Regions from separate parts of the Erwinia sp. AC075 genome, predicted to be linked through region 2. Evidence: predicted binding sites of a transcription regulator. Region 2 holds the regulator's gene; each other region holds the start of a gene.

Region 1 (3,285 bases), 1.8 Mb from region 2:
TCCAGACGATGGTCACACCGACGCTGAAGATCTGGATCCAGACCTGATGGCCCATGGTCACGCCAGGTGCATAGCCTACGCCACCCAGTGAAGAAGAGGCGAAGACGCCGGTCAGGATACAGCCTACGATGCCGCAGACGCCGTGAACGCCGAACACGTCACATGGGTCATCCACACGCAGCCATTTCTTCAGGATGGTAACACCCCACAGACCTGCCAGACCGCCGACGATGCCGATAATCAGCGCACCACCCACACCAACATAACCACAGGCAGGAGTAATCGCGACCAGACCGGCAATCACACCAGAGCAGACGCCCAGCAGTGAAGGTTTGCCACGCAGAGCCCACTCACCGAAGGTCCAGCTCAGCATCGCGCCAGCTGTTGCCATAACGGTGTTCAGGAACGCCAGACCGGCAATTTCGTTAGCTGCACTGGCTGAGCCAGCGTTGAAGCCAAACCAGCCCACATACAGAATCGCCGAACCCATAAAGACCATTGGCAGATTGTGAGGCTTAAAGGCTTCTTTGCCGAAACCAGCACGTTTACCCACCAGGTAAGCACCCACCAGACCAGCAACTGCGGCGTTAATGTGCACAACGGTACCGCCTGCGAAGTCCAGCGCACCGTCCTGGGCCAGCAAACCGCCTGACCAGACCATGTGTGCAATAGGCAGATACGAGAAGGTCAGCCAGATAGCAACGAAGATCAGTACCGCTGAGAAGCGAACGCGCTCAGCAATCGATCCAACAATCAGGCCCACGGTGATACAGGCGAACGAAGCCTGGAAGGAGACGTGGATATATTGGTAGAAGGTGCCTACCAGTGAGGTCAGCTGGATGTTTTTCAACATCGCCATGCTGAAGCCACCGAAGAAGGCGTTACCTTCACTGAAGGCCAGTGAATAACCGTAAAGCATCCACAATACGCACACCATCGCGAAGGTCACAGAGACCTGAGTCATCATGGAAAGCACGTTTTTAGCGCGGAGCAGACCGCCGTAAAACAGGGCAATACCCGGCAACGTCATGAACAGCACCAGCGCGGTGCAGATCATCATAAAGGCGTTGTCAGCTTTATCAGCCACTGCCGGTGCTGCAGCCATCGCAAGCGACGGTAACAGAGCCAGACTGGCGAGGCCGAACAGAGCAATTTTTTTATTCATTTTATCCCATCCCATCAACATTCTTAGCCCCGAGATTACAGTGCTGCTTCGTCAGTTTCGCCAGTGCGAATACGGATAACTCGCTGCAGTTCCGCAACAAAAATCTTACCGTCACCGATTTTGCCGGTGTAGGCAGCCTTGCTGATCACATCAACCACTTCATCCAGCTGGTCGTCTGCAATCGCAATGTCTATTTTTACTTTTGGCAGGAAGTTCACGCTGTATTCTGCACCGCGATAAAGTTCTGCATGCCCTTTCTGGCGACCAAAGCCTTTCACTTCGGTCACGGTCAGCCCTTGAATACCGATAGAGGAAAGTGCTTCACGCACGTCTTCCAACTTAAACGGTTTAATTACCACGGTAACCAGCTTCATATGATCCCCCTCCAGATATTGAATACGGTTGTTTCGCCCAACACGGATTGATTAAAGCAAAGGCTGTGCCATAAATTAAAAATTGGCATTTTTCAGACGATTAGTCAGTCTGGCTCAGTGTTGCTGAGCAAAGCAGAGAAAAACAGAAGGAGGTGAAGCAGAATGTAGCCAACAAAAAACGCACCATTACGGTGCGTCGCGCGTTAATTATGTGCAAAAGCGGGAATTCGGCCGGTTATGCGCCTGTTCCTGGTGCAGCGAAGCGGCAGTCTTTACACCGCCTCGCCCGCTTCCAGTTCATCGCCGACCTGCTGCAATTGGTACATTTGCCAGTAACGGCCCTGTTTTTCCAGCAGCGTCTGATGATTCCCCTGTTCGACAGCACGACCACGGTGCAGAACCAGGATGGTATCGGCGTCGATAATCGTTGAAAGCCGGTGTGCAATGACCACCAGCGTGGTTTTTTCGCGCACGGCTTTCAGCGCCTTCTGGATGTCTTGTTCAGTGCCAGAATCGATATTGGCCGTTGCTTCATCGAGGATCAAAATCTGCGGCGAAGCCACCAGCACCCGAGCCATCGCCAGCAACTGCTTTTGCCCGACGGAAAGGTTATTCCCCTGCTCGCCAAGACGAGTATGGATGCCCTCAGACAGGCCGCGCGCCAGTTCAGCCAGCTGCACCGTCTCCAGCGCTTGCCACACCGCCTCTTCAGAGATATCGCGCCCAAGGGTCACGTTAGCAAAGAAGGTATCCGCCAGGACCACCGGATCCTGTTGAACCATCGCCACCGACTGACGTAAAACGCTGTGGCTGAGCGTACTTAACGGTCGACCATCCAGACAAATTTCACCGTGCTGAATCGGGTAGTAACCCATCATCAGATTGGCCAGCGTGCTTTTACCGCTGCCGGTATGGCCGACCAGCGCCACGAAGTTACGCGACGGGACGTCAAGGCAGATATCGCTCAGCACATTGCGATCGTCGCGGTAAGCGAAAGTCAGATCCCTGACCGAGATGGACCCCGAGGTCAGTGGCCGGGTATCCGTGCCGTAATCCTGGCGCGGGGCATCGATCAGTTCAAAGATGCGCTCTCCTGCCACCACCGCCTGCTGCAGCATAGACTGCTGCGTAGTGAGTTCGATCAGCGGTTCATTGAGCCTGCCGAGGTAGTTGATAAAGGCATACAGAACGCCGACCTCAATGCTGCCCGCAGACGAGAAGCCAAACAGCAGCATCAGTCCACAAAGGATCAGGGCAGAGAACAGGCTGAGCAGCGGACGCAGAAGGAAACCATCAAGCTTCAGCGTTTCCATACGCGCCAGATAATGCGAGCGGCTGGCTTCACCCATACGCTCACCAAAGCGCGCCTGCTGGCGGAACTGCTGGATCACGCTCATGCCGTTAATCACTTCATTGAAGCCATTATTGATATCAGCCAGATAGCTGCGCATGCGACGGACAATCGGCGTGCTGTAACGCTGATAAATCAGCATCACCGTCAGCACGGCCGGGAAGATGGTGATCGCCACCAGCGCCATGCGCCAGTCAAGACTGAACATCGCCACCAGCATCGCCCCAATCAGCGCGGCACTGCGTAAGACGGTGGCAACCACCGTGACGTACAGATCGCGCACCACTTCGGTGTCATTGGTAACGCGGGAAATGATTTGCCCTACCGGTTGGGTATCAAACGCACTCAGCGGCTGTCTTAAGGCCGCATCCATCACGTCCATACGCAGTTGCTGA
Region 2 (3,285 bases):
ACGCGTGACTACCATCCTGGTTCCTTCCCAGTTGCAGGACAAAGGCACCCAGTCTACCGGCCCAAAAAAGAGTAACTAATCAGCTATGGCTACGTTAATTGCGGAAAACCTGGCGAAGGCTTACAAAGGCCGTCGCGTGGTCGAAGATGTCAGTTTGCAGGTCAAATCCGGTGAGATTGTTGGCCTGTTAGGTCCAAATGGCGCCGGCAAAACCACCACCTTTTATATGGTAGTTGGCATTGTGCCGCGTGATGCGGGTCGTATCATCATTGATGATGAAGACATCAGTATCTTACCGTTGCACGCCCGCGCTCGCCGTGGGATTGGCTATCTGCCGCAGGAGGCGTCGATCTTCCGCCGCCTGAGCGTCTATGACAACCTGATGGCCGTGCTGCAGATCCGCGACGATCTGACCACAGAACAACGCGAAGACCGCGCCAATGAGCTGATGAACGAATTCCACATCGAGCATCTGCGCAACAGCATGGGTCAGGCATTATCCGGTGGCGAACGCCGTCGTGTTGAGATTGCCCGCGCGCTGGCCGCCAATCCAAAGTTCATCCTTCTTGATGAGCCCTTTGCCGGTGTAGACCCGATTTCAGTTATTGATATCAAAAAGATTATCGAACACCTGCGTGACAGCGGCCTTGGCGTGCTGATCACCGACCATAACGTGCGTGAAACGCTGGCGGTATGTGAGCGCGCTTACATCGTCAGCCAGGGGCACTTAATTGCTCATGGAACTCCGGCAGAAATTCTGGAGGATGAACAAGTTAAAAGAGTCTATTTGGGCGAAGAGTTCAGACTCTGATAAGGTGTTAAAACCAGGTAAGATTTTCGAGGAATTAGTATCCTGAATATGAAGCAAGGTTTGCAACTCAGGCTTAGCCAACAGCTTGCCATGACGCCACAACTGCAACAGGCGATCCGTTTGCTGCAGCTCTCTACGCTTGAACTACAGCAGGAAATTCAGCTGGCGCTGGAAAGTAATCCGTTGCTTGAACAAACCGACATTCATGAGGAAGTGGACGTACGCGAATATCAGGAGAAAGAGGCTCTGGATACCAGGGAAGCGCTGGAACAGAAAGACATGCCCGAAGAACTGCCTCTGGATGCGACCTGGGACGAAATTTATACCGCCGGAACGCCGTCAGGCACCGGAACCGATTATCACGACGACGAGCTGCCGGTCTATCAGGGTGAAACCACGCAGACCCTTCAGGATTACCTGATGTGGCAGGTGGAGCTAACCCCGTTTACCGAAACTGACCGGGCGATCGCGACCTCGATCGTCGATGCCGTGGACGACACCGGTTATCTGACCGCCTCGCTGGATGAGATCCTCGACAGCATTGGCAACGATGAATTGACCATGGATGAAGTGGAAGCGGTATTGAAACGCGTCCAGCGCTTCGATCCCGTTGGCGTCTGTGCCCGCGATCTGCGGGATTGCCTGCTGGTCCAGCTTTCCCAGTTCCCGCCTGAGGCCTTGTGCCTGAAAGAGGCAAGGCTGATTGTCAGCGAACATCTGGACTTACTGGCTAATCATGACTTTCGTAGCCTGATGCGCGTGACGCGGCTGAAGGAAGACGTGCTTAAAAACGCCATGCAGGTGATTCAGTCGCTCGATCCGCGTCCGGGTCAGTCGATTAATACTACCGAGCCGGAATATGTCATCCCGGATGTGCTGGTGCGCAAAGCCAGCAATCGCTGGACGGTGGAACTGAACTCAGACAGCGTACCCAGGCTGAAGATTAATCAGCATTACGCTTCACTCGGCGGTTCGACGCGTAACGACAGTGACAGCCAGTTTATCCGCAGCAATTTGCAGGAAGCGAAGTGGCTGATAAAAAGTCTGGAAAGCCGTAACGACACGCTGCTGAAAGTGACGCGCTGCATCGTCGATCAGCAACAGGCGTTTTTTGAACAGGGCGAGGAATTTATGCGCCCCATGGTGTTGGCGGATATCGCCAGTGCCGTGGATATGCATGAATCCACCATTTCGCGCGTGACCACGCAGAAGTATCTGCACAGTCCGCGCGGAATTTTTGAATTGAAGTATTTTTTCTCCAGTCACGTCAACACCGACAGTGGTGGCGAAGCGTCCTCCACGGCGATACGTGCACTGGTGAAAAAATTAATCTCGGCGGAGAATCCCGCCAAACCACTGAGCGACAGCAAGCTCACGACCTTGCTCTCTAATCAAGGGATCATGGTAGCGCGCCGCACTGTCGCAAAGTACCGAGAGTCTTTATCCATCCCGCCCTCAAACCAGCGCAAACAGCTGGTCTGATCGAACAGATAAGGAAGAACGTATGCAACTCAACATTACCGGGCAGAACGTGGAAATCACTGAACCATTGCGTGATTTCGTGACGACCAAATTTGCCAAACTGGAACAGTACTTTGATCGAATTAATCAGGTCTATATTGTACTGAAGGTCGAAAAGGTCACTCAGGTAGCGGATGCGACTTTGCATGTGAATGGCGGTGAGTTGCATGCCACCTCGGAAGGGAAAGATATGTACGCGGCGGTTGACGGCTTGATAGACAAGCTGACGCGCCAGCTCAATAAACATAAAGACAAGCTGAAGCAGCACTAAATTTCACTCAAGCATTGATTATTTCTTCGCCACCCTAATCTTAGGATCAGGCATGACGTAGATAACCGGCTCGGCTCCCTTTAACCGGGGAGCCGGGCCGTTAATCAATCAGGCAGGCTGAGCAGTCGACCGATGACCCTCTCCCCTCTTCTCAGGTGAAGATGTGTCCCGTAATTTTGCCAGGCAGAAGTGAACACGTAAGTGAAACTATGATGAACAATGAATTAACACTGGAACTGAGCTCGGTACTGAATGTGTCCTGCACCCGCAGCGGCGTCCATTGCCAGAGTAAGAAGCGGGCGCTGGAAATCATCAGCGAGCTGGCGGCTAAACAGCTTAACCTTCCGCACCAGACCATCTTCGAAGCGATTCTGACCCGTGAACGTATGGGCAGTACCGGAATTGGTAATGGTATCGCGATCCCGCATGGCAAGCTGGTAGAAGACACCCTGCGTGCGGTGGGCGTTTTTATCCGCCTCGATCAGCCGATCGCTTTTGATGCCATTGATAATCAACCGGTAGATCTGCTTTTCGCCTTACTGGTACCTGCCGATCAGTGCAAAACGCATTTGCATACGCTGTCGCTGGTTGCCAAACGTCTGGCGGATAAAACCGTATGTCGCCGCCTGCGTGCTGCGCAGACCGATGAAGAGCTTTACGAGATCATGGCTGAGACTCCTGA
Region 3 (3,285 bases), 670 kb from region 2:
GCTTTCGCCAGCAGCTGTGCTGCGCCACGCAATCCTCCCAGCGGGTTTTTAATTTCATGTGCCAGACCACGGACTAAATCCCGGGCGGCGACCTGCTGAGCATGTTGAATTTGTTCCTGACTGAGACGGCGCTGATTATCCATCGGGGCCATTTCAAGCAGAATTAAGCCTTCAGGCAGACGCTGTGCGGTTAGCGACATAATATGCGCACGGCTGTCGACCACTAAAGTCACTTCACTGTCAGTAAAACCCTGACCTGCATCCAGACTCTCAAGCATGACGTCGATATTTAACGAAAAATATCCCATCAGTTCCGGCAGCGGTAATCCAAATAGCTTGCGGGAGCTTTGCGCTAACAGTTGTTGGGCCGCGGGATTGGCGTAATGCACCACCAGCTCGCTGTCGACCAACAAAATACTGTTAATAAGGGAATTGAGAATCTGCCCAGCATCGGGCAGCGTGCCTGTTGCCATACAGCCTTCTCCTGCACCATTTTAGTGCATTATAGTCCTTAAACCCGAAATTCGTCTTCCCGGACGATGAATTCGTGGTGAAAAAAGCCCATCCGGAGATGGGCTGGAATTTTCCACGGCAACAAATACTGTCTTACCTGTTAAACGCTGTAGTACAGCTCGAACTCAACAGGGTGTGGCGTCATACGAACGCGGTCCATCTCGGCTTTACGCAGTTCGATGTAAGCTTCGATAGCGTCGTCAGTGAACACGCCACCACGGGTCAGGAACTCGCGGTCTTCGTTCAGTGCTGCCAGCGCTTCGTCCAGTGAACCTGCCACTTTAGGGATCTCAGCTTCTTCTTCCGGCGGCAGGTCGTATAGGTTTTTGTCCATCGCATCGCCAGGGTGGATCTTGTTGATGATGCCGTCCAGGCCAGCCATCAGCAGTGCAGCGAAGCACAGGTACGGGTTAGCCGCTGGATCAGGGAAGCGCGCTTCGATACGACGTGCTTTCGGGCTGGCAACCACTGGGATACGGATAGAAGCAGAACGGTTACGGGCAGAGTAAGCCAGCATTACTGGCGCTTCGTAGCCTGGGACCAGACGCTTGTAAGAGTTTGTGGTTGGGTTCGCCAGGGCGTTGATCGCTTTAGCGTGCTTGATAACACCACCGATGTAGAACAGGGCCATTTCAGACAGGCCGCCGTATTTGTCGCCGGCGAACAGGTTGTTACCGTCTTTAGACAGTGACATATGGCAGTGCATACCAGAACCGTTATCACCGAACATAGGTTTCGGCATAAAGGTCGCTGTTTTGCCGTAGGCGTGCGCCACGTTGTGAACAACGTATTTGTAGATCTGAATTTCGTCAGCTTTTTTGGTCATGGTGTTGAAGCGGGTTGCCACTTCGTTCTGACCCGCGGTTGCCACTTCGTGGTGGTGAGCTTCAACAACCAGGCCCATCTGCTCCATGGTCAGACACATCGCAGAACGGATGTCCTGTGAGGAGTCGACAGGTGGAACCGGGAAGTAACCGCCTTTCAGACCTGGACGGTGACCTTTGTTGCCGCCTTCGTAAGCTTTACCGCTGTTCCAGTAAGCTTCGATATCGTCGATAGCAACATGGGAACCGGAGGTGCTGCTGCCGAAACGGATGTCATCGAACAGGAAGAACTCTGGCTCTGGTCCAAACAGAACGGTGTCTGCAATGCCAGAAGAGCGCAGGAAATCTTCAGCGCGCTTTGCGATGGAGCGTGGGTCACGATCGTAGCCCTGCATGGTGCCTGGCTCGAGAATGTCACAACGGATGATCAGCGTAGGATCTTCGAAGAATGGATCCAGCACAGCGGTGGTCGCATCTGGCATCAGAACCATGTCTGATTCGTTAATGCCTTTCCAGCCACCAATAGAGGAGCCGTCAAACATTTTGCCTTCTTCGAAGAAGTCAGCGTTAACCTGATGAGCAGGAATGGTGACGTGCTGTTCTTTACCTTTGGTATCGGTAAAACGCAGGTCAACGAATTTGACTTCGTGCTCGTTCATCATCGACAGAACGTGTTCAGCGGACATACTTAACTCTCCTGGATTTTGTCATTGTCGTCGTGGTTAGCGATCTCAAGGTGGACTTTGCTTATCTCGCATTGTCATCCGATAATAAAGATCTCTCACACGCTATCAACCGTTGTGAAAAACTGCATTCTTCGCTTGAGTGTATAAAGCGAAATCTATGCCAACTTTATTATTTACCTGAAAAAGCGCTATGATGCGCCCTCTCGTGATACGGGACCTGCACCATGATGGAAGTCGCGCACCATTTTGGTGCTATTGAGTGCTGAGTGAGCACTATTCTGGTGCATTTTTTCGATGGAGTGCGATTCTTGCACTGTTTAAGGTGTAAAAAGCAATCCTGACAGTTATCTTTAATTGAAATTTGTGATCCTGTTCAGTCCTTCGATTAATCCGTGTACAATAGCGCGCTATTTCTAATGCCTGAGGCAAAGCTGTGATCGAAAATTTGCGTAACATCGCCATTATTGCCCACGTTGACCATGGTAAAACTACCCTGGTCGATAAGTTGCTGCAGCAATCCGGGACCTTTGACGCCCGTACTGAAGCCACCGAACGCGTAATGGACTCCAACGATTTGGAGAAAGAGCGTGGGATTACCATCCTCGCAAAAAACACCGCCATTAATTGGAATGACTACCGCATCAACATCGTGGATACCCCAGGACACGCCGACTTCGGCGGTGAGGTTGAGCGTGTGATGTCAATGGTTGACTCGGTGCTGCTGGTTGTGGATGCAATGGATGGCCCAATGCCGCAAACCCGCTTCGTGACCAAAAAAGCGTTTGCTAATGGTCTGAAGCCGATCGTTGTTATCAACAAAGTTGACCGTCCTGGTGCGCGTCCGGATTGGGTTGTTGACCAGGTATTTGACCTGTTCGTAAACCTCGATGCGACTGACGAGCAGCTCGACTTCCCGGTAATCTATGCATCAGCGCTGAACGGTATCGCTGGTCTGGATCACAACGATATGGCTGAGGATATGACTCCGCTGTATCAGGCTATCGTGGATCACGTTTCTCCTCCGCAGGTTGAGGCAGAAGCGCCATTCCAGATGCAGATTTCCCAGCTGGACTACAACAACTACGTTGGTGTTATCGGCATCGGCCGCATCAAACGCGGTAAAGTTAAGCCAAACCAGCAGGTTACTATCGTAGATAGCGAAGGCAAAACCCGTAACGGTAAAGTCGGTAAAGTCCTGACCCACATGGGTCTGGAGCGCATCGAAGCGGTTGAAGCTGAAGCGGGCGATATCATCGCTATCA

The links. Region 2 encodes sigma-54, which starts transcription at its own class of promoters, with help from an activator protein. Its sites were predicted from a motif close to GTTGGCACANNTTTCGCTNT; they were not measured.
Region 1: a site for sigma-54 is predicted at 1,593-1,612, ahead of glnK (P-II family nitrogen regulator). Genes of this name have one in related genera too.
Region 3: a site for sigma-54 is predicted at 2,169-2,188, ahead of glnA (glutamate--ammonia ligase). Genes of this name have one in related genera too.

Annotation. Positions count from the first base shown of each region.
Region 1 is NZ_CEEDEU010000001.1:2,534,332-2,537,616, forward strand. It holds gene amtB (ammonium transporter AmtB) at 1-1,180, opposite strand, end outside; gene glnK (P-II family nitrogen regulator) at 1,201-1,539, opposite strand; gene AC0IXH_RS12120 (SmdB family multidrug efflux ABC transporter permease/ATP-binding protein) at 1,812-3,285, opposite strand, start outside.
Region 2 is NZ_CEEDEU010000001.1:4,382,989-4,386,273, reverse strand. It holds gene lptA (lipopolysaccharide ABC transporter substrate-binding protein LptA) at 1-79, shown strand, start outside; gene lptB (LPS export ABC transporter ATP-binding protein) at 86-811, shown strand; gene rpoN (RNA polymerase factor sigma-54) at 860-2,293, shown strand; gene hpf (ribosome hibernation promoting factor) at 2,316-2,603, shown strand; gene ptsN (PTS IIA-like nitrogen regulatory protein PtsN) at 2,816-3,285, shown strand, end outside.
Region 3 is NZ_CEEDEU010000001.1:3,710,133-3,713,417, reverse strand. It holds gene glnL (nitrogen regulation protein NR(II)) at 1-473, opposite strand, end outside; gene glnA (glutamate--ammonia ligase) at 614-2,023, opposite strand; gene typA (ribosome-dependent GTPase TypA) at 2,457-3,285, shown strand, end outside.